DNA from 4 places in the Neobacillus sp. S1115 genome. Region 1 is predicted to be linked to each of the others. Evidence: riboswitches for the same ligand, from Rfam matches in the RefSeq annotation. Region 1 holds a riboswitch; each other region holds the start of a gene.
The links. Region 1 has a riboswitch for S-adenosylmethionine ahead of metK (methionine adenosyltransferase). Riboswitches for the same ligand answer to the same signal wherever they lie in the genome.
Positions count from the first base shown of each region.

Region 2: it holds a riboswitch for S-adenosylmethionine, as region 1 does, so the genes downstream of both, ACZ5B7_RS06845 (homoserine dehydrogenase) here and metK (methionine adenosyltransferase) in region 1, are expected to answer to the same signal.
Region 3: it holds a riboswitch for S-adenosylmethionine, as region 1 does, so the genes downstream of both, ACZ5B7_RS15495 (5-methyltetrahydropteroyltriglutamate--homocysteine S-methyltransferase) here and metK (methionine adenosyltransferase) in region 1, are expected to answer to the same signal.
Region 4: it holds a riboswitch for S-adenosylmethionine, as region 1 does, so the genes downstream of both, ACZ5B7_RS25470 (O-acetylhomoserine aminocarboxypropyltransferase/cysteine synthase family protein) here and metK (methionine adenosyltransferase) in region 1, are expected to answer to the same signal.

Region 1 is NZ_AP038275.1:5,002,067-5,010,105, forward strand. It holds gene ACZ5B7_RS24495 (tetraprenyl-beta-curcumene synthase family protein) at 1-544, opposite strand, end outside; gene ACZ5B7_RS24500 (alpha/beta hydrolase) at 562-1,365, opposite strand; gene ACZ5B7_RS24505 (gamma carbonic anhydrase) at 1,519-2,043, shown strand; gene asnB (asparagine synthase (glutamine-hydrolyzing)) at 2,068-3,966, opposite strand; gene metK (methionine adenosyltransferase) at 4,199-5,401, opposite strand; SAM riboswitch class I at 5,667-5,800, opposite strand; gene pckA (phosphoenolpyruvate carboxykinase (ATP)) at 6,064-7,650, shown strand; gene ACZ5B7_RS24525 (hypothetical protein) at 7,696-8,039, opposite strand, start outside.
Region 2 is NZ_AP038275.1:1,406,339-1,414,377, forward strand. It holds gene argH (argininosuccinate lyase) at 1-1,369, shown strand, start outside; gene ACZ5B7_RS06830 (carbon-nitrogen hydrolase family protein) at 1,557-2,414, shown strand; gene ACZ5B7_RS06835 (GNAT family N-acetyltransferase) at 2,433-3,095, shown strand; gene ACZ5B7_RS06840 (GNAT family N-acetyltransferase) at 3,118-3,789, shown strand; SAM riboswitch class I at 3,866-3,977, shown strand; gene ACZ5B7_RS06845 (homoserine dehydrogenase) at 4,044-5,279, shown strand; gene ACZ5B7_RS06850 (DoxX family protein) at 5,770-6,264, shown strand; gene ACZ5B7_RS06855 (YfhD family protein) at 6,414-6,596, opposite strand; gene ACZ5B7_RS06860 (YfhE family protein) at 6,711-6,839, opposite strand; gene ACZ5B7_RS06865 (TIGR01777 family oxidoreductase) at 6,935-7,834, opposite strand; gene recX (recombination regulator RecX) at 7,911-8,039, shown strand, end outside.
Region 3 is NZ_AP038275.1:3,183,406-3,191,444, reverse strand. It holds gene ACZ5B7_RS15500 (multidrug effflux MFS transporter) at 79-1,341, opposite strand; gene ACZ5B7_RS15495 (5-methyltetrahydropteroyltriglutamate--homocysteine S-methyltransferase) at 2,186-3,313, opposite strand; SAM riboswitch class I at 3,394-3,492, opposite strand; gene ACZ5B7_RS15490 (peroxiredoxin) at 3,705-4,322, shown strand; gene ACZ5B7_RS15485 (hypothetical protein) at 4,544-4,747, shown strand; gene ACZ5B7_RS15480 (aldolase catalytic domain-containing protein) at 4,902-5,861, shown strand; gene ACZ5B7_RS15475 (SE1832 family protein) at 5,997-6,191, shown strand; gene ACZ5B7_RS15470 (IS1182 family transposase) at 6,319-7,680, shown strand; gene ACZ5B7_RS15465 (LLM class flavin-dependent oxidoreductase) at 7,845-8,039, opposite strand, start outside.
Region 4 is NZ_AP038275.1:5,171,898-5,179,936, reverse strand. It holds gene ACZ5B7_RS25480 (nuclease-related domain-containing protein) at 466-1,245, opposite strand; gene ACZ5B7_RS25475 (SCP2 sterol-binding domain-containing protein) at 1,634-1,990, shown strand; SAM riboswitch class I at 2,072-2,174, shown strand; gene ACZ5B7_RS25470 (O-acetylhomoserine aminocarboxypropyltransferase/cysteine synthase family protein) at 2,244-3,560, shown strand; SAM riboswitch class I at 3,686-3,792, shown strand; gene ACZ5B7_RS25465 (methionine ABC transporter ATP-binding protein) at 3,915-4,940, shown strand; gene ACZ5B7_RS25460 (methionine ABC transporter permease) at 4,933-5,598, shown strand; gene ACZ5B7_RS25455 (MetQ/NlpA family ABC transporter substrate-binding protein) at 5,614-6,444, shown strand; gene sufC (Fe-S cluster assembly ATPase SufC) at 6,818-7,603, shown strand; gene sufD (Fe-S cluster assembly protein SufD) at 7,628-8,039, shown strand, end outside.

The DNA.
Region 1 (8,039 bases):
TTTCAAGCCTGGGCACCCGTTCTTCCTTTTTTACATGCTTGTGAATTTGCAAATCACAATAGTATTCGCAAAGTTCAAGCAGATATTCTTTTATAAATTCATAATGTTTCAATTCCCTTAAAACACTGCGGCATTTCTCTGACAAATCATTTAAATAACCGCCGTCATCCTGGTCCTCGCGAAGACGGTAATAGTTTTTCCGATCCGCATGTAATACTAGGGCATCCGACATCGATTCATGAAGAGCCGCAAAATCATTTGGATCAAGTGATGTGCTCCGGTCACAAAGATTGTCCAAGTAATCGCTAATTGTTTGGTAGGCGACAATAAACTTGACCGCTTTTTTAAAGTGCTCGTTTGCGGTCAATGCCATTATCGCACCGCCTTCACAATGAAATGTCTTATGCTCGATGCTGGCAAGTGCCTGCTTCCTGAGTTCCGGATTAGGAATTTTTTCGGCGCGATTTTTCCAATACGCCAATTCTTGATGGACAGTCGGAATGATTTTGCGATAAACCCTCGACATAAGGGTGATTGGCTTCATGGAAAAGTCCCCCCATTCTATACGATATAACCGATGGCTTTTAACTGGCTGTAAACAAAATCCTTAGCATATTCAAATACTTCTTCCCGTTCAGGTTCATTAAAAATTTCGTGGTAACATTTAGGCCATTCTTTAAATCTTTTTTCCGATAATGGCGCATGATTAAACCATTCTTTCACGCTGCCTTTATTCACAATTTTGTCATCCCCGCCCTGCATTACCAGCATAGGGACATCACGTGTTTTTCCGAGGTTAAGGAAAGCTTGTTTAATAGCATCCGCAAGTTCACGATACCATCTTACCGAAACCTTTGTCACGTAAAGAGTATCATTCGAATCAGCTTCCCTGACATCCTCATTCCTCGTTGCCATTTGTACTGTCAGCCCTGAATTCATTCTAAAGGACGGAAAAACCACATTTAAGGCATAGGAAAGAAAGTTTAACAATTTGGATGGCGGCTTGATCAAGCCTAAACATGGAGAGGACAAAATCACGCCAGCAATGTTTACTCTTTCTTCTTGAAGGAGTCGAATAGTAATCAATCCGCCCATACTATGGCCCAGCAAAAAAACAGGCAATTCATATCGATAGGCTGCTTGAACCCAATCCTTTACTTCAAATATGTATTCATCAAAGGAATCGATATGTCCGCGGCGCGATCGCGTTGTCATTCCCTGCCCGGGAAGGTCGGCCATAATGACATGAAAGCCGGACGTGCGCCACATCTCAATCAGCCATCCGTAGCGGCGATGGTGCTCCATGGCGCCGTGAACCATGACAATAACAGCCTTCGCTTCCCCTTCTGCTTCCCACTTCCACATAACTGATCCCCCTAAAACGTTATCATTTTTTGTATTTTACCATATAGGAAAGACGAATAAGAATCTAAATGAATTTTTTAATTGTGATATTTTTTGTCATTCCTTGTCTTGATTCGTTAAAATAGAATTATCATTCAAAAAGGAGCGAGCATGATGATTTACCCTTTTAAAGATAAATACCCTGTTATTTCCGACACTGCCTATATTGCAGATTATGTAACCATTACAGGAGATGTTGAAATCGGCGATGAATCCAGCGTCTGGTTTAATTCCGTTATCAGAGGCGATGTAGCGCCGACAAGAATCGGTAACAAAGTAAACATCCAGGACAATTCCGTCCTGCATCAAAGCCCAAATAACCCACTTATTTTAGAGGATGAAGTGACCGTTGGCCATCAGGTCATATTACATAGCTGCATCATCCGAAAAGGTGCACTTATTGGAATGGGATCGATTATTTTGGACCAGGCGGAAATTGGCGAAGGTGCCTTTATTGGTGCTGGCAGTCTTGTTCCGCAAGGCAAAAAAATCCCTCCTAATACATTAGCATTTGGAAGACCAGCTAAAGTTATTAGGGAAATCACGCCTGAAGACATTAAGGAAATGGAAAGAATCACAAGAGAATATGCAGAAAAAGGGCAATTTTATAAATCCCTGCAAAAAGGCACCCAATCTTAACGATGGGTGCCTTTACTTTTCCATTTATCTACTCGCTAATACTATATCTTTTTTATACTCGCTTTGAAAGGAATATACTCCTTCAACATACACCTGATGCCAAACCATAAACATAAGAACAGTCCAAATCTTTCGGCTGTTGTCTGCTTTATCCTGACAATGGTCATCAAGAAGCTTTAACAGGTACGTCTTATTGATTAAATGGTCTGTCTGGCTTTCACGAATGATATTTTTTGCCCAATCATTCATCTCAGCCTTTAGCCAATGGCGGATAGGAACAGGGAAGCCAAGCTTCTTCCTGTTTAGAACATGGTCAGGAACGACCCCTTCAGCAGCCTTACGCAAAACATACTTGGTAGTGCCGTTAGCTGTTTTCAAGCTAGTTGGGATTTTCGAGGCCACTTCAAATACTGCTTTATCTAAGAACGGCACGCGCAGTTCCAATGAATGAGCCATTGTCATTTTATCAGCCTTTAGCAAAATATCGCCGCGCATCCAAGTATGGATATCGATATATTGCATCCGGTCAACCGGATCATAGCCTCTTGATTCCTCATAAAGAGGCTTGGTGATATCGGTATAGTTCAAGCCTTCACGATAGACACTCAAAAGCTCACGTTTTTCCGCTTCGTCGAACATCTTGGCATTACCAATGTAGCGCTGCTCCATCGGTGTCACCCCGCGTTCAATAAAGCTCTTTCCTTTCATCCCTTCCGGAAGCATATCGGCAATTCCTTTTAAAAGGACCTTTCCGATTCTAGGAATTTTATTAAAAATCTCCAAATCGCCAGGTTCGCGGTAAATATTATAGCCGCCAAACAATTCATCAGCGCCTTCGCCTGAAAGAACAACCGTAACATGCTTTCTCGCTTCACGGGCGACAAAATATAATGGAACACAGGCTGGGTCGGCAAGCGGGTCATCCATATGCCAAATAATTTTCGGAACTTCTTTCATATATTCCTCAGGCGTAATGATATAACTGATGTTTTCTACGCCAAGCTTTTCAGCTGTTTCCTTGGCAACATCAATTTCGCTGAAGCCATTGTGCTCAAATCCGACGGAAAACGTTTTAATAGACGGATGGAATTGCTTTGCAATCGAGGCAATGATGGAAGAGTCAATCCCACCTGATAAGAAGGAACCAACCGGAACATCACTGCGCATATGCTTTTCAACCGAATCAAACAGAATATCACGGATTTCCTTTACGAAATCATCTTCCGATTTTAGTACTGGGTGAAAATGTGCCTTCCAGTAGCGGTTCATTTCCATCTTCGAGCCGATTTTTTTTGTAAAATAATGGCCTGGTTCAAGCTTTTTAATTCCTTCAGATAGGGTATCAGGTTCTGGAACAAACTGATAGGTTAAATAATGCTGCAATGAATCATAATCCAGCACATCATTTTTAAGAGCCAGCAAAATGCTCTTTTTCTCAGAAGCAAAGAAGGTTCTGTCACCATCCTCCATATAAAAGAATGGTTTAATTCCAAACGGATCTCGTGCCCCATAAAGTGTTTGTTCCTGCTTATCCCAGATTACAAAAGCAAACATCCCGCGCAAGCGTTCAACTGCTTTTTCTTTTAGATGGCTGTAGAGGGCAATGATAACCTCTGTATCAGAGCTTGTGGAAAAAGTTAGTCCTTCTTTGAGCAACTCTTCACGAAGCTCGACATAGTTATAAATTTCACCGTTAAAAATAATCCAGTATCTTTCGTTTTCATACGTTAGCGGCTGGTGCCCGGATTCAATATCAATGATACTTAACCGGCGGAAACCAAATTGAATATGATCATCATAATAATAACCATCATCATCTGGTCCACGATGGGTTATAATATCGTTCATATTTTTAAAAAGCTGCTTTTCTTCGTCACGATAATTTTGCGTTTTGTCATGTACACAACCGATAAAACCGCACATTATGTACCTCACCTACTCTATTTCAAAATATCCTTTTGTAAAAACATACTCTCTAATACTACCACTTTTTTTTCAAAAATGGCACTGTGAACAAAAGGAAAATCATGTATCATCATTTTTCACTTCAATAGTCCTACTTAAACATTTTATTCCAATTTTTAAAACACTGAACAAGAAAATAGACGTTTAATGAAAAATGGGAGTTACACCTTAATGCAACTCCCACTCCATATTATTTTCCTTCTGCCTGCTCACGTAATGCATCTGCTTTATCAGTGCGTTCCCAAGGGAGATCAACATCCGTACGGCCAAAATGTCCGTAAGCTGCTGTTTGCTTATAGATGGGGCGGCGTAAATCCAGCATTTTAATGATTCCTGCAGGGCGCAGGTCGAAGTTTTTACTTACTAAGTCAACCAATACCCCTTCGCTGACTTTGCCTGTGCCAAAAGTATCGATGGAAATCGATACCGGTCTTGCTACACCAATAGCATAGGCAAGCTGGACTTCACATTTTTCAGCTAAACCTGCTGCGACAATATTTTTTGCAACATAACGTGCAGCATAAGCGGCAGAACGGTCAACCTTTGTCGGGTCCTTACCGGAAAAAGCGCCTCCGCCGTGACGGGCATAGCCTCCGTAAGTATCCACGATAATTTTACGGCCAGTCAGTCCTGCATCCCCCTGCGGTCCGCCGATTACGAAGCGGCCGGTTGGGTTTATAAAATATTTTGTATTTTCATCGATTAATTCTTTTGGTACAACCGGATTAATGACATGTTCCTTAACATTGCGCTGGATTTGCTCTAGTCCAATTTCCGGATGGTGCTGGGTGGAAATAACAATTGTATCAATCCGAACCGGTTTGTTGTTCTCATCGTATTCGACCGTTACTTGTGTTTTTCCGTCCGGACGAAGGTATGGAAGGATATCCTCTTTACGAACCTCAGTTAACCGGCGGGCAAGCTTATGGGCTAAAGATATTGGAAGAGGCATCAGCTCTTTCGTTTCGTTACAGGCGAAGCCGAACATTAAGCCTTGGTCACCTGCACCAATTGCTTCAATTTCTTTATCTGACATTTGACCTTCACGAGCTTCAAGTGCTTGATTGACACCCATGGCAATGTCAGGAGACTGTTCATCAATCGAGGTTAACACCGCACATGTTTCCGAATCAAAGCCATATTTCGCACGAACGTAGCCAATTTCTTTGATCGTCTCACGAACAATTTTTGGGATATCTACATATGTAGAGGTAGTGATTTCGCCGGCAACTAGAACTAAACCGGTCGTTACTGATGTTTCAGCAGCTACGCGGGCATTTGCATCCTTTGCTAGAATGGCGTCTAAAATAGAATCAGAAATCTGGTCACAAATCTTATCAGGATGACCTTCAGTTACTGATTCAGAAGTGAACAAATGGCGTTTTAGTGACATCTGAATTCCTCCTATAATAATGAAATAATGAGGCTGCTTTTTTCAAAGGTTAACACCCTTTCCAAATAACCTCCATTTTGATACGGAACTCATCCCTAATAGTATGAAATAAACATCAGGTTTTTATGAAATACTACCGAAAAAACCCAACCGAAATTCTTTAGAAGATTAGTAAAGCGATTCAAACAGCACGTGTGTTTGCCAAATAGACAAAAAAACCTTTCCATGAGGAAAGGTTGAATGCAAACATTTTGCGTGCCTTTCACTCTTATCGTTCAAGGACAAGCCTTGCATCAGGTTGAGCACCTTTGCCCGAAAAACGACTAAAAATAGACATTTTCCTAGTTGCAGGTTGCTGGGTTTCATAGGGCCTGTCCCTCCACCAGCTCGGGATAAGAGAGTATCCGTTCAAGGTTAAATCATACCCCAGATTCTTAAAGTATGTCAATGTATTTTTTAGCAACATTAACCAAAATATACAATGGAGTATGATACAAAATATGCTTAAACTGTTTTTTTCATGACTTTTTAATCACCTTTAGAATAAGGTATAAAATACAGCATAATTTCGTCAATTAGTATAGACTATTATTTTAATTGTGTTATACTATTCAATATTAATATATCAAATTAAAAAAACCATAAAAAGGAAGGTTCATTAAATGAATTCTGTTCATATCCCAAATGAATTAAAGGAATTACTTAATGAAAGTAATGTCCAAGTCCAATTATCTGTGCCGCAGCTAGTTGAAAAAATCCTCAGCAGAAAAGAAGGGACACTCACTTCCACCGGAGCGGTTCGTGTTTCAACAGGAAAATATACTGGGCGGTCTCCAGAAGACAAATTCACTGTTTTGGAGGAGTCAACCAAAGATAAAATTGCCTGGGGTTCTTTAAATCAGCCAATCTCACAAGAGACTTTCGATCATCTTTATAATAAGGTATTAGAATACTTAAAACAGCAAGAAGAAGTTTATGTATTTAAAGGCTTTGCTGGTGCTGATAAGAAATCACAACTGCCGATTCAGGTCATAAATGAATTTGCTTGGCATAATCTTTTTGCCCACCAGTTGTTCATTCGGCCTTCGGAAGATGAACTTCTGACTCATGAAGCTGAATTTACAGTAATTTCTGCCCCTAATTTCAAAGCAGACCCGGCAGTCGACGGTACGAATTCTGAAACCTTCATTATTATATCATTTGAACGCCGCGTAGTTCTAATTGGAGGAACTGAATATGCGGGGGAAATGAAAAAATCAATTTTCTCTGTCATGAACTATTTACTGCCTGAAAACAATATTTTCTCTATGCACTGTTCAGCGAATGTCGGCATTGAAGGGGACGTAGCATTATTCTTCGGTTTATCCGGAACTGGAAAAACAACTCTTTCCGCTGACCCTAATCGCCGTCTAATCGGCGATGATGAGCACGGCTGGTCATCAAACGGCGTCTTTAATATTGAAGGCGGCTGCTATGCAAAATGTATTAATCTATCCCGTGAAAAAGAACCGCAAATCTTTGATGCCATCCGTTTCGGGACCGTTCTTGAAAATGTTGTGATTAACCAGGAATCGAGAATTCCGGATTACGATGATGGAACATTAACAGAAAACACTCGGGCCGCATATCCAATGGAGGCCATTGATAATATTGTCCAGCCTAGCATTGCCGGCCACCCGAATACCATTGTGTTTTTAACTGCAGATGCATTTGGTGTTCTTCCGCCAATCGCTAAATTAACAAGGGAACAAGCAATGTACCATTTCTTAAGCGGATTTACATCAAAGCTTGCTGGCACAGAGCGTGGCATTACTTCACCGCAGGCAACCTTCTCAACCTGTTTTGGTGCACCATTCCTGCCGCTGCCGGCTACACGCTATGCTGAAATGCTAGGAGAAAAAATACTTGAGCATAACGTTAATGTGTTTTTGGTTAATACAGGCTGGACTGGCGGAGAATACGGCGTCGGCAATCGTATGAAACTCTCATATACAAGAGCAATGGTGCAGGCAGCTCTTGAAGGAGAACTAAATCACGTAGAAACCGTTAGGGATACATTCTTTGGCCTAAATATCCCGCTCCATATTGCTGGGGTCCCTGATGAAGTGCTTCAGCCAATGAAAACATGGGCAGATCCTAATGCTTATGAAAAAAAGGCAAAAGAATTGGCAGAGCAATTCCGTGAGAACTTTAAGAAATTCGCTAACGTTGCCGTCGAGATTGAAGAAAAAGGCGGACCAATCGTTTAAACAGTAGAAAAAAAGAGGCTGACCTCCAAAATCAGCCTCTTTTTTCTATTTCCCGTCAACTGGTTTCCTTACTTCGACTGCCTCCGATTGCTGGAGAACAGTAAAACGATATTTACCGCTTTTTTTGATGGTAAACCCGCCGCCATACTCCGTAATATGCTTTCCATCCGTTGTTGTATAGTCTGCAACCTTCTTAAAAGTAAATTTCGATGCCTCAGCGGTTTCTAATTGAAATATCTCCAATTCTATTTCATCGGGAAGATTGCTTCCCTCGATTTCAATAAACTCGTGTTCATAAAAGCCGGTATAAAGATCCTCCGCAGAAATCATTAATGTTGATTTGCCAATTGTGATATACGGCTCCTTTACATAAATGGAAAATGCACCAA
Region 2 (8,039 bases), 2.7 Mb from region 1:
GCTATGGGGCGGACGTTTTACGAAGGAAACTAACAAACTAGTAGAAGAGTTTACAGCTTCGATTTCCTTTGACCAAAAGCTGGCCAAGGAAGATATTGCAGGCAGCCTTGCCCATGTGCAGATGCTTGGTGAATGCGGCATCATTCCGGTTGAGGATGCAGAAAAAATTAAAAATGGCCTTCTATTGATTAAGGAAAAAGTAGACCGCGGCGAGGTCGAATTTTTAGTTGAAGATGAAGACATTCATATGAATATTGAAAGACAGCTAATCGAAGAGATTGGACCTGTTGGCGGCAAGCTCCACACAGGCCGCAGCAGGAACGACCAAGTGGCGACGGATATGCATCTTTATTTAAGAACAAAGACTACTGAACTGATCACGTTGGTGGAAGAGGTTCAGCAGGCGATTATCGGACAAGCGAAGGAGCATGTCGAAACGCTGATTCCGGGCTACACCCATTTGCAGCGCGCACAGCCTGTTTCATTCGCCCACCATTTAATGGCGTATTTTTGGATGTTTGAACGCGATAAGGAGAGACTGTTGGATTCGCTGAAACGCGTGAACTGGCTTCCGCTTGGTTCCGGTGCATTGGCAGGAACAACTTTCCCGATTAACCGTGGGGTTGTTGCTGAGCAATTGGGTTTTGAAACCATTTATCCTAATAGCATGGATGCCGTCAGCGACCGCGACTTTATCCTTGAATTCTTGTCGATTGGCTCGATTATCATGACACATATTTCTCGTCTTTCCGAGGAATTGGTTATTTGGTCAAGCCAGGAATTTCAGTTTGTTGAGCTCGATGATTCGTTCTGTACAGGATCAAGCATCATGCCGCAGAAAAAGAATCCTGACGTACCGGAGTTGCTGCGCGGAAAAACAGGCCGCACGTATGGCAATTTGATTGGCTTGCTGACTGTGTTGAAAGGACTGCCGCTCGCTTATAACAAGGACCTCCAGGAAGACAAGGAAGGAATGTTTGATACGGTGGCAACCCTAGAAGGCTCATTGAAGCTTTTGGCACCGATGATTGAAACAATGACCGTTCGCAAGGATGTCATGCGAAAAGCCATCAATAATGACTTCTCTAATGCTACTGACATTGCCGATTACCTCGTCCGCAAAGGATTGCCATTCCGCGAGGCTCATGAAGTGATTGGAAAAATTGTTCTTTACTCGATTCAATCCGGCAAATTCCTATTGGATTTAACACTGGACGAATATCAGCAGTTCAGTACGCTGTTTGAAGAGGATATTTACGTTGTTTTGGCGCCAGAGCATGTGGTGGCGGTCCGAAATAGCTTTGGCGGTACCTCACCAGAGCAGGTAAGAGAGCAAATTAAACTTGCTGAGGGAAAACTAGAGCAGTAAGCTGTTTAATAGGTAACTAAATTACCTTTTGGGAAAGAAATTAGTAGGATATCTACATTAAAGCCAGCGCCCCTGCTGGCTTTTTATCTACTTTCAATTTGGAATGCATTTCATTTGTATAAAGTGCTAGATTATAAGATAATTCAATATGGAATCTATCTTCCAATAACTTACCTGGAGGCGAAAAATGAAACTTAGAGTATCTGTTGTTCAGTACCATCTTCACACAATCAACTCATTTGCGGAATTTGCCGCTCAATGTGAGCATTATATAAAAACCGCCGAAGAATTCGGGGCTGAATTTGTCCTTTTTCCTGAATTCTTTACTACGCAACTACTTTCCATTGGAAATGGCCAGGGACAAAGCCTGACCATCAATGACCTGCCTAGCTTTACCAACCAATACCGTGAACTATTTATCAAATTTGCAAAAGAAACCAACATGCACATCATCGCGGGGACCCATGTCCTTGAAAAGGATGGCAAGCTTTACAATACTGCTCATTTATTTTACCCGGACGGCCGCGTCGGCGAGCAGGCTAAACTGCATATCACGCCAACCGAGGTTAACGAATGGAATATGGCAGCAGGGGACTCGTTTCAAATTTTTGAAACAGAAAAAGGAAAAATTGCTCTGTTAACCTGCTATGATATTGAATTCCCGGAAATCGTCCGGATGGCGAAGGCGAAGGGTGCAGACGTGATTTTCTGTCCATCCTGCACGGACGACCGCCACGGCTTCCACCGCGTTCGTTACACAAGCCATGCCCGAGCAATTGAAAATCAGGTATATGTAGTATTAACCGGAACGGTTGGTGCGCTGCCGACTGTTGATTTCATGCGGGCAAACTTTGGCCAGGCCGTCATCATCACTCCAAACGATATCCCGTTCCCGCCAAAAGGGCTTTTAGTAGAAGGGGAAATCAACAACGACATGGTCGTAACCGCCGACCTTGACCTGGAACTGCTATACGAAGTTCGCGAGCGCGGGTCTGTGACCACCTGGCGCGACCGCCGCACTGATTTATATACAGATTGGAATTAAAACGAGGGAGGCCTTTTCATGTATCGCAGTGAATTTTACGTTTATGATCAGGACCGGCCGCTGCCGGTTTGTGTACGTAATTACACAATGGAGGACTTTGACCAGCTCATCGAAATCCAGTCCGAATGCTTCCCGCCTCCTTTTCCATCCGAGCTTTGGTGGAATGAAGAACAATTAACGAATCATGTGACACTGTTTCCGGAAGGGGCATTATGCGTTGAAATTAATGGTGAATTGGCGGGCTCCCTGACCGGAGTTTGTGTTGATTTGGACCCGTCTAATCACAGCCATACATGGGAAGAAGTGACTGACCACGGCTATATCCGCAACCATAATCCGAACGGCAACACCCTCTACATTGTCGATATCAGCGTCCGCCCAAAGTACCGCAAGCTGGGACTCGGAAAATTAATGATGCATGCCATGTACCATGTGGTCATTGAAAAAAGGTATGACCGTCTGCTTGGCGGCGGGCGGATGCCGGGCTATCATAAAGTGGCTGAAAAAATGACGCCGGAAGAGTATCTGGACGCTGTCATTAAAGGCGAGCTAAAAGACCCTGTCATCAGCTTTCTCCTTCGCTGCGGACGTGTGCCAATCGGTGTCGCCAGAAACTATTTAGAGGACGAAGAATCCCTTAACAATGCGGCATTAATGGAATGGAAGAACCCATTTAAATAATTTATAAGGGGAATCAGAACCAATGGAATTTAAACGCATTACCAATATTGAAGACCCCAATTTTAAAAAGCTTCATGATTTAATGGGACAGATTTTTCCACCGGAAGAGGTCCTAGATTATGAATTGTGGAAAGAACCGTTAGAAGACCCAAGTATCCGCGTATTCGTTGCTGTCGATCAGGACCAGGTCGTCGGTGCGACTGAGTACCGCTATTATCCTGACTGGAATATTGCGATGACCGACTTCACGATTATCAGCAAACCTGGCCTCTCGCTTGGCCGATTTTTAGCTGAAAATCGTCTGAAGGACTTAAAACAGCTTGCTGCCCAAAACGGTAAGGAGCTGTTCGGAATGTTTGCCGAAATCTATGACCCATACCGTGTAGAGCACCACGAATTTGGCGGCGTGAAGGTCATGGACCCGTACGTGCGCCGTGAGGTTCTGTCACATTTAGGCTATCAGCGCCTTGACCTTGCCTACGTGCACCCATCCTGGGAAAACAACGGGGAAGCGGTGTCTGGCCTTGATCTATGCTTCATGCCGATTAAGGAAGAAATCGCCGAAATTCCAGCATCACTTGTCAAAGACTTTCTAACTACCTATTATTCTGTGCTTTCCAATAAACCACAGGAATGGCTGGACATGGTTGAGAAATTAGCAGCAAAAGAAACGGTCGCCCTTTTGCCACTTTAATATTGACAACTCTTGAAAATTCAGATAATATACTTTTTATATATCTTTGGAAATTTAATGAAAAATCAAATAAATACTCTTATCCAGAGCGGCGGAGGGACTAGGCCCGATGAAGCCCGGCAACCTTCAAGGTATTCCTTGAAAAGGTGCTAATTCCTGCAGGTTATTTGTAGCCTGATAGATAAGAGGAGGAATAGAGCCCTCTTCTTATGAAGAGGGTTTTTATTTTTCAAAAAAATAAAGGGGTGGCAGACATGTCTGTAATTAAAGTGGCAATTCTCGGGTTCGGTACGGTAGGTGAAGGGGTTTATCGGACCATTCAATCACATAGCAATGAGCTGGCGGCAGAATTAGGGAAGGAAGTAGAGGTTGCTGCCGTCCTTGTTAGAAATAAGCAAAAGCCGCGGGATATTAGCGGGAATGTTCTGCTGACAACGGACTTCGAAGAAATTCTGCAATTGCCGAAGCTTGATGTCGTGATTGAATGCATCGTGGATAAAGACCCAACTTTTTCCTACTTAAGAAAAGCAATCCAACGGGGCTGCCACATCATTACAGCGAATAAGGAGATGTTTGCCCACCACGGGAATGAGCTTATCGAGTTGGCAGAACAGCATCAGGTGTCGGTTGGTTTTGAGGCGACAGTGGCCGGGGGGATTCCAGTCATTCAAACGCTTGGTCAGCTTTTAAAAATTAATCGTGTCCAGCGGATCCTGGGAATCCTCAATGGAACGTCCAATTTCATCTTGACCGAGATGCGGGAAAAGCGGCAGTCATTTGCCGAAAGCTTGCTGCGGGCGCAGGAAAATGGCTATGCCGAGGCGGATCCGACCAATGACGTGGAAGGCTATGATGCTTTTTATAAAACGATGATCTTAAGCAGGCTGGCATTTGGAGAAGAGCCTGACTGGCGTGATGTTGAACGGGTAGGGATTACGTCTATTACGAGTGAATTGATTGAAGCAGCGCAAAACTTAGGGTTAAGGTTTAAACATATTGCGAGCATCTGGAAGTCAGGCACCCGCATCCAGGCATCGGTGAAGCCGGTTCTGGTCGGCTCTGAGCACCCTTTTTACCATGTTGAGGGAGTAGAGAATGCGGTAAATGTAAAATCTGATATCGTTGGCGAAATCACCCTTCAAGGACCGGGCGCAGGCATGTACCCAACGGCTAGTGCCGTAATCGAGGATTTGGTCCACGTATGTCAAAGCCACGTGACGAAATCTAATTATTTGAAAACCTCAGGGGAGGACATTGAGTTGAAAAGTGAACACCAGAGGGAGTACTGGCTGGTCCAGGGTCTGGTCCAAAAATATGGCAGTCCCGCGATTACCCTGGTGGATGAAATCTCTGAGGGAATCTTTGTCCTAAAGGGTTCCAAAAAGGACATCGAGCAGCTTGCGCAAAGGCAACCATCGGTTCAATATTTTTCGATCCTGGGTAAGGAAGAATTCCTCGTGAGGGGTATTGAGGAAGCGAAGGCATTATAGGGTTGGATTGAGGGGCATCTTTATGTGATGCTCCTTTTGTTATGAATGGACATTCATTTATCCAGTGTTTTTTCCACATCTAAAGTCCTGTATTTATAGGTAGTCAACAATGTTATGCACATTATCCACAATTTTGAAAGCGGTTATCCACTGTTAGTTATTAACAGAAAAGCTGATTGTGAAAATCAGATTTTATAAGGGGTTAGCTGGTGTTGTCCACATTATTAACATTGTCCACAAAAGAGGAGGGGGAACGTGCTGTATTGCGTTCACAATCTCTTCATATATCTAACATTAATATGTTAAGAAACTGTGAAAGCCGTTGTTTTTTCAATAGCAGGAGAGTATATTAAAAGTGTAAAGAAGATAGTGAAGCAATTCACAAGGACTTCCTTACAAGACACAGCTAGCTGATCAATCCCTTTCTTAAGGGAATAACTTAAAGTTAAAATTGTGAAATACTTCACAAAAAGCTATGGAGATGATTATGATGAGATGGTACAAAACTCCTTACGCAGCAGTTGTTTGGACAGTATTACGGGTTTGGCTTGGATTACAATGGATTGAAGCAGGTTATCATAAGTTAACTGGTGGTTTCGATGCTACAGGGTTCCTAAAAGGAGCAATGGCGGCAGCAACTGGCGAACACCCTGCGGTTCAAGCATGGTATGCAGATTTCTTACAGCAATTCGCTATGCCTAACGTGGGAATTTTTAATACATTAATACCTTGGGGAGAAATGTTAGTCGGTCTTGGTTTAATCGTTGGTTTAGCCACAATCCCAGCCTTGATTGCCGGTGCATTTATGAACTTGAACTTTATGCTGGCAGGTACGACAAGCACGAACCCAATTCTTTATACAGCTGCGATGATTCTGTTATTCGCAGGTGCAGGAGCTTACTACTTCGGTCTTGACCGATATGCAGTTCCTTTTATCAAAGGCTATTTCAAAAAAGCTCATGTAAATGAAGTAAAAACGCAATAAGGCAGCACCAATTAATAATCGTTAACTCCCCCTTTAAATACATTAAAGAAGCAGGAATCCTGCTTCTTCTTTTTTTAGCTAAAAGTATAAATTCAACTACGCCTCATGAACCGTCCTCTTGGACTCCCCAATCGGCGAGTTTTCATTTATTATTTGCGATTTCTGACGCGCTGGTTTGCCGCATTTGCGCGCGCCATTGCTTCTAAATCAGCTCCATCAGCCATTTCCTTGGAGAATTCTACGTCCTGTCCATCTGATTTCATATTTTTCGGTACTTGAGGAAGTGAGGCTTTGTTTTTGTCACGACTCTTATGTCCGTGTGAACGGCCCATTAAAAAAACCCCTTTCATTTTATCGCTAGTGGAGCAAAAGGCCTGCTCCCTTTACTAGCATTTGCAAATGGCAAGGGGTCCATTAATGGAAAAATTATATAAAGTTTTTAGTTGTTATCTTTTACGTTTCGTGTAGCCGCCAGCCCGGTCCGCCATTTTAAACTCATGGCCGTACGCGACCTCCTGCATACTTGTTAAATTAGTTCTTTCCCGATCCTTATTGCGCTTCTTATTTTCTGACATCATGCTCATTCCTTTCAACTATTTGAATTAGGTAAAAATGGTACATAATGTACACTTCACCATTTTTGCCTTATCGATGAGGAAAGATACTGTCTTTAGGAAAATATATTTTTCAGCGCAGGTTTTAAATCTGGATATTGGAAGGTGTAGCCGGATTCCAAAAGTTTATTTGGCAGTACTCTCTGCCCATCGACAACCAGTGTGCTCATTTCCCCTAAGAGGGTTTTTAGGGCGATACTAGGTACCGGAAGCCAGTTCGGCCGTTTGAGGACTTTACTTAGCACTTGGCCGAATTCATTCATGGTGACAGGATTTGGGGCTGTAAAGTTGACCGGACCTTGAATCGTCTCATTTTCGATGATAAAGAGTATGGCCTTCACAACGTCGTCAATATGAATCCAAGACATCCACTGCTTTCCTGTCCCGATGGGCCCGCCGATAAACGATTTATAAGGGAGTGCGATTTTTGGCAGGGCACCTTCTGCTCGATCAAGGACAATGCCAAATCTGCAGAAAACAGTTCGAATCCCGATTTCTGTTGCTTTTGCGGCTTCCTTTTCCCATTCCATGACTGTACGCGATAGGAAGTCATCGCAGCTGCCTTCATTTTCTTCTGAAAAAGTCTTATCGAATGAGGTTCCATAATACCCGACCGCACTGGCGTTGATAAATGCTTTTGGCTTTGGGTTTAATTCGTTCATGATTTTTAGAAGCTCATGGACGGCTTCGAGCCGGCTGTTCAAAATGGTTTGCTTTCTTTGCTCGGTCCAGCGGCAGCTGTTTATGGATTCGCCAGCTAGGTTGATGATGATATCTGTTCCTGCCAGGGACGAGGCAGGGTTTGAGTCTGCTTGCAGCCATTGGACATATTGAACGCTGGGGCTATCCTGATTTGAGTTTCGCGTTAAAACAATTACCTGGTGGCCGTTTTTGGTTAATTCATGTACAAGTGCTTTGCCAACAAAGCCTGTTCCGCCCGCAATCGCTATTTTCATTTTTCCGCCCTCCTTATTACCTTTATTTTATTATATTTTTTGACCAATATGGTAAATTAGAGTGGGGGTGACCGTGATGGCTATAATTACAAAAATCACCACACAGCAAAAAAATACAGACCGTTTTAATATTTTTATGGATTATGGCAAAGGTGAACAGTTTGCCTTTAGTGTTGACAGTGATGTTCTGATCAAATTTGGCTTA
Region 3 (8,039 bases), 1.8 Mb from region 1:
GCGATTTTACAAGTTTTATTTGCGATTTTACAAGTTTTATTTGCGAAATCAACTCTCTTATTCGCGATTTTACAATTTTTAATTGCGAATCTTATTTTCCAACTCTTTTCGGTTTCTCTTTACTAGAATCCAATACAATAACACCGCTCCACAACCGGCACATAAAATCACTACGCCCATCGGAATGGCCGTCTGCCCGCCGCCTATACCAACGAGGGGAGCGACAAATCCACCAAAGGTAAAGGAAGTAACACCCAGCAAGGCAGAAGCACTTCCCGCATTTTTTCCTTGTGTTTGCATAGCTAAGGAGAATCCTGCTGTATTTACCATTCCTACACTGGATACAACGAAAAACAATGGAATCAAAACCAAAATTAGCTTTGCCTGTAAAAATAAAAGAAGCAGTAAAATGATTCCGCCTGTTGCGGACATTCCCAATCCGAATTGGAACAGTTTAGCTTCAGGGATTCTCCCTGCCAACCTGCCTGTTGTTTGACTCATGATCATAATCCCGATCGCGTTGATCGCAAAGATCATGCTAAACATTTGCGGGGAGGCACCGTAAATATCCTGTACGACAAAGGGAGAACCTGAAATGTACGCGAACATGCCTGCAAAGACTAAGCCCTGCGCTAAAGCATATCCCATAAAGCTTCGATCCATGATTAGTTTTAAAAAAGGTCTAAATGTATTCTTCATGCCCCCAGCCGAACGCTTTTCTTTAGGCAGCGTTTCAGGCAAACCAAAAAGAATGACAAAAAACATTACGATTCCAATGATACTTAAAACAATAAAGACACCTTGCCATGGAAATGCCTTAAGCAGCTGCGCACCAATAATCGGAGCGAGGATTGGGGCCAGCCCGTTCACCAATGCAAGAAGTGCAAAAAACTTGGTTAATTCAGTTCCTGAATATAAATCTCTGACAATCGCCCTTGAAATGACAATTCCTGCTGATCCAGCAAAGCCCTGAATGAGCCGCAATATAATTAATCCCCAAATGGAAGGGCTAAGTACGCATAAAAGGGACACGATAAAGTAAATCATTAAGCCGACTAAAAGTGGTTTTCGGCGACCGGTTACATCACTGATAGGTCCAGTGAGCAGCTGCCCAGATGCTAAACCGATCACGAAAAGCGACAGGCTGAGTTGAACAGATGATGCGTTTGTATGGAAATCTTTTGCGATATTTGGCAGGGCCGGTAAATACATATCAATGGATAAAGGTCCAAATGCTGCAAGTGAACCGAGAACAATCGCCATCCATACTCGTTTAGAACGAGAAAGCACTGCTTGATGATCCTCTGCCTTTTGTATGAAATCCCCCATATAGTAAGTCATTCCTCCAGTTATGTAAATCCAATCTAGTTACCTCAGATTTTATCATTCTATGTTAACAGATTATTCAATATTTGGGAAATCTTTAAAGTAGGAACATAGATATAAATTTAAAAAACAGAAATATCGAGAGTTCATTCCGAGAAGATTGTTGCATTTTATTTTAAAAACTGCTTCAAGAAGGAAAAAATAGCTTATTGTTTGTATGATCGCCTGTTCTGGAAATAATATAATTAGGCGACTAAAAAATAGTATGGGTGACTAAAACCGAAAAAAAATTTGTTAGTACGGTAACCAATAAAGGGTATGGGTGACCGAAACTGAAAAAAAATACGTTGGTACGGTAACCAATAAAGGAGATGGGTGACCGAAACCGAAAAAAATACGTTGGTACGGTAACCAATAAAGGGTATGGGTGACCGAAACTGAAAAAAATACGTTGGTACGGTAACCAATAAAGGAGATGGGTGACCGAAACCGAAAAAAATACGTTGGTACGGTACCAATAAAGGGTATGGGTGACCGAAACTGAAAAAAATACGTTGGTACGGTAACCAATAAAGGGTATGGGTGACCGAAACCGAAAAAAATACGTTGGTACGGTAACCAATAAAGGGTATGGGTGACCGAAACCGAAAAAAATATGATGGTACGGTAACCAATAAAGGGTATGGGTGACCGAAACCGAAAAAGATATGTTCGCAAGGGCAACCAATAGGCACCGAGGTGTTTGGGTAAATTTCCAAATTCAGATGGAATCTTAGAGACACATTGTTTACAAAAACAGCCAATCGAAAAAAAGGCCGCCTTCCATCATACAAATGGAAGGCGGCCTTTCCTAGTGGGTTTAAATGGTTCCCCAAACATCCTTAGCTATAGCCACTACATGTTTAATCTTATTCCACTGCTCTTCTTCCGTTAAAATATTTCCTTCTTCTGTGCTGGCAAAGCCGCATTGAGGGCTTACTGCCAGGTTTTCTAATGGAATAAATTGACTTGCTTCTTTAATTCTTGCCTTAATAGATTCTGGATCCTCGAGTTCTGGGAATTTAGAAGTGAATAATCCTAGTACAACGGTTAGGTTAGGACGCTTGAAGCCTTTTAAAGGTTCGAAGTCACCAGAACGCTGATCATCATACTCTAGGAATAGCCCGTCCACATTTAGCTCAGCGAAAATGGCATCGGAAATTTGATCGTACCCGCCGCTTGTGATGTAGGTGGATCTGAAGTTGCCGCGGCAAATATGCATGGTAATGGTCAAATCTTCCGGCTTATCGGCAATGGTTTCATTGATTGCACTTACTCTTGTTTTGATGATTTCATGTACATCCAAGCCAACTTTTTCAACCACTGCATTGATTCGCTCTTCTGAAACAAAATCAATCCAAGATGTGTCGTCTAATTGCAAGTAACGGCAGCCAGCATCATAGAAAGCCTGGATGGCTTTTTGATAAGCCGCTACGGTATCTTTATAAAGTTGTTCGCTGTTGCCATTGTAATACTCATCGCCTTGAATTCTCGTAAATAACATATTCGGGCTTGGAATGGAGAACTTCGCCACTTGGCTGCCATCTCCATATTTTTCAACTGCCTGCTTTAAAAACTTGAAATGCTCTAGCATATAATGATCATTAAAGTCCACTTTGCCCACTACTTTAATGGCGTTGTTTCTTGTTTGGGCGCCTTTGAAGTTACTGATATATTCATTTTCAAAAAATGCTACACCTTCCAAACCAGCCAAGAAATCCAGATGCCACCATGAACGTCTAAACTCACCATCTGTAATGGATTTTAAGCCTGCTCCAATTTGGTTTTGAACCAATTTCTCAATTTCTTGATCCTCAACCGCCTTCAGGGCATCTGCATCAATTTCCCCATTAGCAAAAGCCTTTCTAGCTTCTTTAACCGGTTCTGTTCGAAGAAAGCTGCCGACATGGTCAGCTTTGAATGGAGTTTTTACTAGTGTTGCTGTCATTAATTATTCCTTCTTTCTCGGTGTAATAAAAAACCCTCTTCTCAAAAATAAGAAGAGGGTAATAGCTATTACTAAATCTCTTCTTATCTTCAAGCACTCGCTTCTGGAATTGGCACAGTACGAACGTGTCTGCTGCCGAGGCTTCAAAGGGCCAGTCCCTCCACCTCTCTTGATAAGAATATTCGAAAATATTTAATTAACAGTAAAGATACACCTGTTCTGATTTTCTGTCAACAAAAATCTACAACACTATTGTTGTGGTTAAATGGAAAAGCTATCCAAAATAGGCTCAATGGGACAAATACCTAAACATATATTATTTGTGGTAACGGTATCAAAAAATGAACTGCAGCAAGGAATTAAGATTCAGGTGATGATCTGAGGTGAAAAAATGGAATTTAACAGGCGAGAGGGTCATTTTGATGGGTCTTTGCAGCCATTTTGTGCACAGACAACGGATATGGCGCCCCTATTTGAAGCAGAAGCTTATGATCATGCAGAAAAGAAAATAAAAAAGCTTCGTCTAGAAAGCTATCGTGGAAGCTGGGTTATTTTATTTTTTTATGCAAGTGATTTTACCTTTGTTTGACCGACAGAATTGGCAGCGGTCGCTGCTATTAAGGATCAACTAAAGACACTTAATACAAATGTCCTTGCTATCAGCACGGACAGTGTATATGCCCATAAAGTATTCGCTGAGGTATCTCCCAATGCCTCTCAGGTATCATTTCCACTTCTTAGTGACCGAACACACCAAATCAGTAAAGCATACAGAGTCCTAAATGAAAAAGTTGGGGCAGCCTTAAGAGCAACCGTCATTATCGATCCAGATGGAATAATTGTATCCAAATTGGTATACCCATTAGAAGTTGGCCGAAATGTTTACGAAATACTAAGGATCATACAAGGGGTACAATACGGAAGAAGCACCGGAGAAGGAGTCCCAGCTAACTGGGTTCCCGGTAACCCAGGAATCATTAGAGACCCAAAGTATATCGGAAGAATTTGATGCATGGGGAGGCATGGGGACGGTTCTCATGCCTCATTTAGGCTTTTAAGATCCTCTACATACATCATTGATTCCTTAATTATGTCGTAATTTGTCGAAAAGTTAATAAAAATGTACGCGTTTTCACCTGATATGATAGTTTCTATACAAATATTCTAAATATTCATCCCTTTGTGACTACCCAGGAAAAATGGATAGATTGGTCTGTCAGGAGGTATAAAATGTGCCAGGAACACAGAAATAAAAATGTAGAAGTAAATTTTGAAATACCAGAAAACATAATCCAAAGTTTTAGAGATGCTGTTGAAAAAAATGGAAAGTCAATGAATGACGTGCTTAGGTTATATATGCAAAAATACATTTGGAAACAAAGTGAATTACAAAGAAATAGACAAATGCGACGTCAAAGTATTGGAGCCAAGTGATAAAATGATAGTAGTATTAATATAGAAATACTTTAACAATTTTATCATATATTTTTAGAACGGCTGACATGTAAGTTTGACACCTTTAAATGATTCATGGTATATATATTCAAATTATGACGAATGAGCATAACCACAGGGGGAATTTAAAATTATGGAACATCGCAGCAAAATTTTAGATTGTACGATCCGTGATGGAGGTTTAGTAAACAATTGGGATTTCAGTATCGAATTTGTCCAGGACTTGTATAATGGACTAAGTGCGGCTGGCGTTGAATATATGGAGATTGGCTATAAAAACTCCGCTAAGCTGCTGAACGCAACTGAGCCTAATCCATGGAGATTTTTAGATGATCATTTTCTGAAAGAAATCATTCCTGAGAAAAAATTCACGAAGCTATCTGCATTAGTAGATATTGGCCGTGTCGATCCCAACGATATCCTGCCTCGCGAGCAAAGTGTGTTGGATATGATTCGGGTAGCCTGCTATATCCGTGAAGTGGACAAGGGCCTGGAGCTTGTCCAAATGTTCCATGATTTAGGATATGAGACATCTCTCAATATTATGGCTTTATCTAGTGTGCCTGAACAGAAGCTTATTGAAGCCATGGAAATGGTCAAAGAAAGTCCAGTCGATGTTGTGTATATCGTTGACTCTTTTGGAAGCTTAGATCCGGCTGATATTGCACATCAAGTGAAAAAGTTTCAAGCGATGCTTCCTAACAAGCAGCTTGGTATTCATACGCATAACAATTTGCAGTTAGCATTTGCTAATACCTTGACAGCACATCAAAATGGAGTTACCTTCCTAGATTCATCTGTTTACGGCATGGGACGGGCGGCAGGGAACTGCAATACAGAGCTTCTTGTCAGCTACATAAAAAAACCAAGCTATGAACTTAAACCGTTACTTGGTGTAATCGAAAAGCATATGTTAGAAATGAGAGAAAAGTGGGAATGGGGCTATATCATTCCTTATATGATCTCTGGTGTCCTTAATGAGCATCCACGGGTGGCAATGGCTTATCGAAATAGTGACGAGCGTGACCAATTCGTTGACTTCTATGACAAGGTAACAACACCTGAAGCAACTTTAGCTACAACTTCAAGGTAGTTTATTACATGTACAGCCGCCTGCGGGCGGTTCTTTTTTTGGGGATGAAAGCAAATGGGCAGAATAGTAGCGAAAACACATCGGATTTGTAATCATAGAAAGAAGATTTAAGACTTATGGAGAGTGAAACCAATAATGGATAAAAAACAGATTGAGTATAAAATTTTAGAGTTGAAAGACGAATACTTACAACTGCAACATAATCTTGAAAAATTAGAGTATGTAAAAGGAAACATAGCCCCGTTGGAAAAACGACTATCTGAAATTGAAGAGGAATTGAATTCTCTTAATCAATTATTACGAAAAATAGCGGGGCAAACACAAAAATAGTAACTTAAGTTCAAGAGACCATCGAAATGATGGTCTCTCAGACTGTCGACAAATTCGAAAAACTTCGGGTTTGCCGGCAGTCTTTTTTGTATAATTAAGGTATTGAGATTTTTAAGGGGTGAATGAAATGCTAACTAAAAATACACAGATGAATCGTGACCAAATAGAAATGATAGCTTTAGAACAACTTGTACCTGTGAACCATCTGGTTCGTAAGATGGAAGCTGCTATCGACTTTTCTTTTATCTATTCACTTGTTCAAGATATGTATTCATCTGAACGAGGACGTCCGAGTATTGATCCTGTTGTATTGATTAAGATGGCTTTCATCCAATATACCTTCGGTATTCGCTCAATGCGTCAAACAATAACTGAAATCGAAACGAATATGGCATATCGCTGGTTTCTGGGCTTTGGTTTTTATGATAAGGTACCTCACTTCTCGACGTTTGGTAAAAACTACGAGCGCCGCTTTAAAGATACAGATTTATTTGAACAGATTTTTTATCGTATTTTGAAGGAAGCCTCAGACAAGAAATTGATTAGTAGCGAGCACGTATTTATTGATTCTACACATGTTAAGGCAAGCGCTAATAAGCATAAATTTGAGAAAAAAGTAGTTCGGAAAGAATCAAAAGCTTATGAAGCACGTCTACAAGACGAGATTAATAAAGACCGCGAAGATCATGGAAAAAAGCCATTTCCTCCAGATAAATTTGATAAAGAGGAAAATAAAGAAATCAAGGAAAGTACTACTGATCCGGAAAGTGGTTATTACGTGAAAGATGAGCGAACAAAACAGTTTGCTTACTCATTCCACGCTACTTCTGATCAAAATGGTTTTGTTTTAGGTGCAATTGTAACTCCAGGTAATATCCATGATAGTGTCATTTTTGAACCACTCCTTGAAAAGGTAATTGAAAAGCATGGAAAACCTGAAGCTGTTGCTGCTGACGCCGGATATAAAACACCTGCTATTGCTCAATACTTATTTGAAAATGATATGATCCCAGCTTTACCTTATACTCGCCCACGTACGAAGGAGGGTTATTTAAGAAAGCATGAATATGTATATGATGAATACTACGATTGTTATATCTGTCCGCAAGGACAAGTATTAAAATATGCAACCACGACGAAGGAAGGTTACCGTCAATACTTCTCTAATCCGATTGAGTGTAAAAATTGCCCATTACTTTCACAGTGCACGCAGAGTAAGGAACATAAAAAGCTAATTCAGCGTTATGTGTGGGAGAACTATTTAGAAGAAGCCGATCATCTTCGTCACACACAAGAAAATAAAATCATTTATGCAAGACGGAAAGAAACGATTGAGCGTGTCTTTGCGGATGCAAAAGAGAAGCATGGTATGCGTTGGACAACCTTAAGGGGCCTAAAAAAATTGTCCATGCAGGCGATGCTTACTTTTGCTGCCATGAATTTAAAAAAGATGGCCAACTGGACATGGAAAGGTCCAGAAATGGCGTAATAATAGGCATAGAATAGGCATAAATTTTGCTCTTACGAGCAAAAATCCGACAAAAAGGCATCCGAATGGGATCATTCGAATGCCTTTTGTCTACAAGCAAAGAGACCATCGAAATGATGGTCTCTTTGCTTGTATCAAAGTTTTAATAGATGCGTATTAAATAGTTATAAAACCACTTTTTCAGCGATGAGTTTATAGGATTCAATGCGATCCTTCGGAGAATATGTAATCGTTAAAATCATAATTTCATCCGCATTATATGAAGCTTGTAACTGCTCAAGTTTCTTTTTTACCTCCAGTGGATTGCCAATGATCATTCTCTTTTTCATCGCTGCTAATTTTTCTAGTTCTTTTTCATT
Region 4 (8,039 bases), 170 kb from region 1:
TGCCCGGTCCGGTGCAAAATCGAGAGGATAGGTAACCAATAAGGGATATGGGTGCCCAAACCGCTGTAAAACCAAGAGGAAGGGTAACCAATAAAGGGAATGGGTGCCCGGTCCGGCGCAAAATCGAGAGGAAAGGTAACCAATAAGGGGAATGGATGCCCAAACCGCTGTAAAACCAAGAGGAAAGGTAACCAATAAAGGGAATGGGTGCCTGGTCCGGCGCAAAATCGAGAGGAAAGGTAACCAATAAGGGGAATGGGTGCCCAAACCGCTGTAAAACCAAGAGGAAGGGTAACCAATAAAGGGAATGGGTGCCCGGTCCGACGCAAAACCAAGAGGAGGGGTAACCAATAGGGGATATGGGCGCCCGACCCGCTGTAAATCCAAAGGGAAAGGTAACCAATAAAAGGAATGGGTGCCCTAGCCGTAAACTTATTATCCCCCAATACCCAAAAAGGTAATTATTTACTCAAAAAACGACCATTGACCATGTCCTATTAGTTTGTAGTTTTCCTTAAGAACCCTTCGAATCATTTTCTTAGAAAAAACACCCCCGCACCACTCAAACACCAAATTCGTCGTAATCTTAAACTCAGGAAAAAGCAACCTTAACTCCCCAACACTGCGCAGCACTACAGACTCCAGTTTCTCCTGACAACCACACGTATTACAAACCATTTTCCTCTCCCCAACAGAAACAGAAAATGAGCTGCACTGCTGACAATAAGGACCCTTTTTCAGTTCCTCATAACTATAAGCGGGCTTTGTAGCATTTGGATAATCACCTTGATCCAGAGAAATTAACAGGTCTGCCAATCTCTCATGGCCACCATTAAGGTTTGATGGGATATTTTCTAATTTTCTTATGAAGCGATTGAGTTGTGTTGGGTAAATAACATGATTGTTTTGAGGAGCATTGTATAAGGCGAACGTGGGGTTAATATGAACCACGTAGGATTCAACCGGCAAATTAAATCTGTATTCGTCGAGAAGCTGCCGCAGCTTTGACTCGCTCCGAATTAATTGAAGGATAGGGTCGTCAATTTCGGTATCATTTTTACAAAAACGGTCGGGATCAGATTTATAAATATAGTCTCCTTCAAAATTTTTAACATCAATCAGGTAAATTGTTTTTTGAAAAATAATAATAGTATCGATTTGAAAGTATTTTCCTTTCAATTTAAAGAGCAAGTCATTTAATACGATGCAGTTATTCTTCAATCCTTCGGTAATAGCATCAAACATCACTTCTCCTTGATAGCCTTTTTCAAGAGAGTAATACTGTAATACTTTCTCCTGTCTGTATCAGCAAGTGCCATACGCGGGTTTAAGGCACGTAACATAAGCAACTCCTTTGGTACTCCGCGCGATTTTTTTGGTATAGGCATAGTCCGCATCCTCTCAAATAATTAAAAATACCCATATCCAATTTTACTTCAACTTACTGAAACGCAAATTAGAATGTATGAATATTTTGTTAACATTACCAGCATCCAGCATAGTCCGACATATTTCTCGGGAAATGTTAATATTTCCCCACCCGTCCGAAGATAATGTCGAGCAATTCATAAAGGAATAGGCGAATCGCTGCTGAATAGTAATTGGTATAGACGTGGATTCCGGAGTGATTAAAATGATAGAAGAGGTTAATAGCTTTTTAAAAACATTAAAAGACCAAGGCCATATTCTTCCGCTAATTCAGCACGCAGAACTTAGGATTAGCCTAAGCACCACCGAACAGCAATCGGTTCAACTGGTTATTAAAAACGGGGAAATATTCGCCCTCTATGACTCACACTCGGATCAGGCAAATTGCCAAATCCACGGCGGCCCGCAAGAACTAAAGCAACTTCTCGGGGGGCAAGAAAGATTAAGGGTACTGCAACGGAATGGCGCCCTGAACGTAAAAGGCGCACTAAGGACCATATTACTACTGGAATCACTATTTTATTTAACTAAAGGTCAGACAAATCTTGCCAAAATAATTTAATCAAAGGTATTGACTCGGAATTAAAGTTCAGGTATTATTTTTTTAGAATATTCAAGCAACGAACAGCAAACTAAATATACATTCTTATCAAGAGCGGCGGAGGGACTGGCCCGTTGAAGCCCGGCAACCGGTGGACCACACGGTGCTAAATCCAGCAGAGCAAACGGGCTCTGAAAGATAAGAAGAGCGGAGAACCCCCATCTTCTTATAGGAAGCATGGGTTTTATTTTTATATTGGGAGGGAATAAGAACTATGTCAGAAAAACAAAAGAAGTTAAGGTTTGAAACATTAAGTGTTCACGGTGGACTCTCACCAGACCCTGTAACAGGAGCACGGGCGCTACCTATCTATCAAAATAACGCCTACCAATTCAAAAGCACAGAGCATGCCGCCAATCTATTCGCGTTAGCGGAACCTGGGTACATATATACACGGATTCACAATCCAACGACAACTGTTTTTGAAGAAAGAGTATCGCTTCTAGAAGGCGGCGTTGGCGCACTGGCAGTGGCAAGCGGTATGTCTGCCATCACATTGGCCATCTTAAACATTGCCGAAGCGGGTGATGAGATTGTTGCTGCATCCAATCTATATGGTGGAACGTATAATCTATTTGCAGTGACCCTGCCTAAATACGGGATTAATGTGAAGTTTGTCGACCCAGAGAATCCGGAAAACTTCCGTGCCGCCATTACGGAAAAAACAAAAGCTGTTTTCGCTGAAACGATCGGCAACCCAAGCTTAAGAATCCTGGATATTGAAAAAGTAGCCAATATTGCTCATGAAGCAGGGGTTCCTCTTATCGTGGACAATACCTTTGCAACACCATACTTGTGCCGTCCAATTGAGCATGGCGCTGATATCGTCGTTCACTCCGCAACCAAGTGGATATTAGGTAATGGAACAACTACAGGGGGCATTATTGTCGACGGAGGCAAGTTCGATTGGAATTCACCGAAATTCCCTGGCTTAACAACGCCAGACTCCAGCTATAATGACCTTGTTTATGCAGAGGCACTTGGACCAGTTGCTTATATTATTAAAGCACGCGTACAGCTTCTCCGCGACATGGGGCCGGCTTTAAGCCCGCAAAGCTCATTCCAGTTTGTTCTTGGGTTAGAAACGCTTCATGTACGGATGAAAGAGCATGTCGCCAACACCAAAAAGGTAGTGGAATACTTGCATAATCATCCTGCGGTTGAATGGGTTTCTTATCCGGGGCATCCATCACATCCTGACTATGAATTGGCACAAAAATATTTACCTAAGGGCGCTGGTTCAATGGTTGTATTTGGCATTAAAGGCGGAAGAGAAGCCGGTGCGAAATTAATCGATGCGATCACCCTATGGGCGCACGTGGCTAATGTCGGCGATGCCAAGAGCTTAATTATCCACCCAGCAAGCACCACACACCAGCAGCTGGATGCGGAAGGATTAAAGTCAGCGGGTGTTTCTGAGGACTTGATCCGTCTATCCATTGGAATCGAAAATGTTGAGGACTTAGTGGAAGATTTAGAGGACGCAATCGAAGCTGCAACAGGCTTAACATCTTTAAAAACCAATGCCTAAATTTTCCTTAAATAGTTTTTTGAAAATGTAGAATTTTGTCGTTGACACTACTATCTAACCGTGATACTATTACTTTCATAATAATAGTATTAATGCATGTATAATTAAATATAGGATAGCTTTTGCTCTTATCAAGAGAGGTGGAGGGATGTGCCCTATGAAGCCCGGCAACCGTCAATTTTATTGAAATGGTGCCAATTCACACAAAGCCTGCGGCTTTGAAAGATGGGAGAAAGGATTCATTTAATAATGATGCCTTTCTGCCTTTGCAGAGAGGCTTTTTATTTTACTAAAATAGAATTCTTTCATGAAAATTATCAAATCCTATAATAAGGACAAGAAGTAGGTGATTCAATGATTTCCATTAAAAATGTACGAAAGATTTTTTCTACCAAGCAGGGACAGTTAAAAGCTGTTGATGAAGTAAACCTGGATATAAAAGAAGGAGAAATCTTTGGTGTGATCGGATATAGCGGGGCTGGTAAAAGTACCTTAATCCGCATGTTAAATGGCCTTGAGCTGCCTACGGGTGGAACTGTCAACGTGGCTGGCCGGGAGATTTCAAAAATAAAGGGTGCAGAGCTTAGAAAAGCCCGTCAGGAAATCAGCATGATTTTCCAGCACTTCAATCTACTTTGGTCAAGAACAGTTAGCGAAAATATCTCTTTTCCATTAGAGATTGCCGGTGTGAGCGCACCGGAAAGGAAAAAACGAGTTGAAGAGTTGATCAAGTTAGTTGGCCTTGAGGGCAGAGGTGACGCCTACCCTTCACAGTTGAGCGGCGGGCAGAAACAGCGGGTCGGGATTGCCCGGGCCCTTGCCAATAACCCAAAGGTGCTGTTATGTGACGAGGCAACATCAGCGCTCGACCCGCAAACAACAGACTCTATTCTCGACCTTTTAGTGAATATCAATAAACAATTCGGCTTAACGATTGTGCTGATTACTCACGAAATGCATGTCATCCGGAAAATCTGTCATCGAGTAGCGGTCATGGAAAGTGGGCGGATTGTGGAGCTTGGTCCGGTGCTTGATGTATTTAAAAACCCTCAGCAGCCGATTACGAAACGGTTTGTCCAGCAGGTAACCGAACCGGAAAAAACAAAGGAAACAGCAGAGCATTTGCTAGAGCGCTATCCGCATGGAAAGGTCATTCAACTATCGTTTCTTGGGGAAGCAACAGAACAGCCATTAATCACACGTGTGATTCGTGATTTTGATGTCGTAGTAAATATTCTCCAAGGGAATATTTCTCATACGCAAAACGGGTCTTATGGAACATTATTTATTCATTTGGATGGCCAAGCTAATGAAATTCAGAAAGCCATCGATTATATTCACTCGCAGCAAGTGGGCGTGGAGGTGATCAGTAATGGCTGACTTTATGGAATTAGTTAAGTGGGATGAGCTGTTACTGGCAACACGTGAAACGATCTATATGACCGCCATCTCGGTCCTTGCGACATTTATTTTGGGCTTGCTGCTTGGCCTGCTGCTATTTCTAACGAGTAAAGGAAACATATGGCAAAGCCGCGGAGTAAACATTATTATTGCTGGCTTTGTAAATATTTTTAGATCCATTCCCTTTATTATCTTAATTGTTTTATTAATCCCTTTTACTAAAGTTCTCGTTGGGACAATGCTCGGTGCCAATGCTGCACTGCCGGCACTGATTATTGGAGCAGCTCCGTTTTATGCTCGAATGGTGGAAATCGCCCTTAGGGAGATTGATAAAGGTGTGATTGAAGCATCCCAATCAATGGGTGCAACACATGGACATATTATTTTTAAGGTATTAATACCAGAATCCTTGCCAGCATTAATTTCTGGGATTACCGTTACGGCGATTTCACTTGTTGGTTTCACTGCAATGGCTGGGGTCATTGGAGCTGGTGGACTTGGCCATTTTGCCTATCTAGAAGGCTTTCAACGCAACAGGCCAATGGTTACATTAGTGGCAACAATTGCTATTTTAATCTTAGTTTTTATTATCCAATTTATTGGAGATTATTTTACAAAGAGAACAGATAAACGTTAACAGGAGGAGTAAAAAATGAAAAAAGTTCTGGGTTTGATCTTCATTGCGTTTACCGTATTTGCCTTAGCGGCCTGCGGCGGTGCAAAAAATGATTCAGCAGATAAAGATGGGAACAAAAAATTAGTTGTTGGTGCAACTGCTGTACCACACGCAGAAGTACTTGAAGCTGCAAAGCCAATATTGAAGAAAAAAGGTATTGATTTGGAAATTCAAGTTTTCCAAGACTATATTCTGCCAAACGTAGCATTAAAGGATAAAGAAATAGATGCAAACTATTTCCAAACACCTGGGTATTTAGATCTGCAGATGAAAGAAAATAAAGATTTTGATTTTGTCAGTGTGGGCGGGGTTCATAAAGAACCAATCGGCATTTACTCAAAAAAGTATAAAAGTCTAAAAGATCTTCCAAATGGTGCAACCATTATTATGAGTGATTCTTTAAGCGACCACGGCCGTATCCTGCCGATTTTTGAAAAGGCTGGATTAATCAAGCTTAAAGAAGGCGTTGGTGCAAACGCAAGAATAGATGATATCGTTGAAAATCCAAAGAACCTGAAGTTCCCTAAATTAATTGAAGCAAAATTATTAGCATCTTCCTTCGAAAACGGTGAAGGTGATGCGGTTGCCATTAATACTAACTATGCATTAGAAGGCGGCATTGATATTGGAAAATATGGTATTGCCTTTGAAGGCAGTGACGTGGTTCCAGCCAACCTTGTAGTAGTTCGTTCAGAAGACAAAGACCGTAAAGAAATCAAAACACTTGTAGAGGTTCTTCAATCGAAAGAAATTCAAGATTTTATTAAGGATAAATACAAAGGTGCTGTTATTGCGGCAACCGAGTAATTATTAAATATGTAGCAATATTGCAGAAAAGTCAGTGAGGATTCACTGGCTTTTCTGCATTCATTACATGAAAGCTCATTAAGTAGTAAAAAATAGATGCCATAACCACCCATGGCATTTTAGCAAAAAATAAGGTATCATTTTATTCGGGCTTGTATTACATAAAAAGTCTTTATCTGAATTTTCTTTAAAAACTTCCTGCTATTCTCATTTAGCATGTTCTTAGTGAAAATACATGCTAGTTATTACTATTAAAAAGTTGCTAACAAATTTCATTTGTTATAAGATTGTAATGAGAATAAAGTGAGAATGAATGCGGAAGATCTTAAAAAATCTGTCTGCAAAGATACAATACATTTTCGGAGGTATGAATATGGCTGGATCAACTTTAACAATTAAAGATCTGCACGTAGCAATTGATGGGAAAGAAATTTTAAAGGGTGTCAACCTTGAAATAAAAGGCGGCGAAATTCACGCCATTATGGGTCCTAACGGAACTGGTAAATCTACATTATCTTCTGCTATCATGGGTCACCCTAAATATGAAGTAACAAGCGGCAGCATTACGCTTGATGGGCAAGATGTTTTAGAAATGGAAGTAGATGAGCGCGCTCGTGCTGGACTATTTTTAGCCATGCAATACCCAAGCGAAATTAACGGTGTAACGAATGCTGACTTCTTGCGTTCGGCGATTAACGCCCGTCTTGGCGAAGGTAACGAAATTTCTTTAATGAAATTCATTCGTAAAATGGATAAGCAAATGGAATACCTTGAAATGGATCTAGATATGGCGCAGCGTTACCTTAATGAAGGCTTCTCCGGCGGTGAGAAAAAGCGCAATGAAATCCTGCAATTAATGATGTTGGAGCCAAAGATTGCGATTCTCGATGAAATCGACTCCGGACTTGATATCGATGCCTTAAAGGTAGTATCGAAAGGTGTCAACGAAATGCGCGGTGAGGATTTCGGCTGCTTAATTATTACTCACTATCAACGTCTGTTAAACTATATCACTCCTGACCATGTGCATGTGATGATGCAAGGCCGTGTTGTAAAATCCGGCGGGCCAGAGCTTGCACAGCGCTTAGAAGCAGAAGGATATGACTGGATCAAGCAAGAGCTTGGTATTGAAGATGAAACAGTTGAGCAAGAAGCTTAAAAGCTTTTGTTAGGAGGGTTAGCAATGACAACAGAAATAACATTACCGTTTGATAAGGGTTTTGTGAGCTCTTTTTCAAAAGAAAAGAGCGAGCCTGCTTGGTTTGAAGAGCTTCGACTGAAGGCACTTGAGCATTTTCACGAACTGCCAATGCCTCGACCAGATAAAACAAAAATAGATAAATGGAATTTTACACAGTTTGAGCAGCATACAGTTAAAAGTGCTCCATATACATCTTTGGCAGAATTGCCAGAAGAGGTTAAAGCATTAGTTGATTTGGATGCGGCAAAACAAAATTTATATATTCAGCGCAACCAAACTCCAGCCTTTATTTCTCTTTCAGAAGACCTAAAGGCAAAGGGTGTTGTGTTTACCGATATTTTTACTGCTGCTAGAGAGCACGGCGATTTATTGAAAAAATATTATATGACACAAG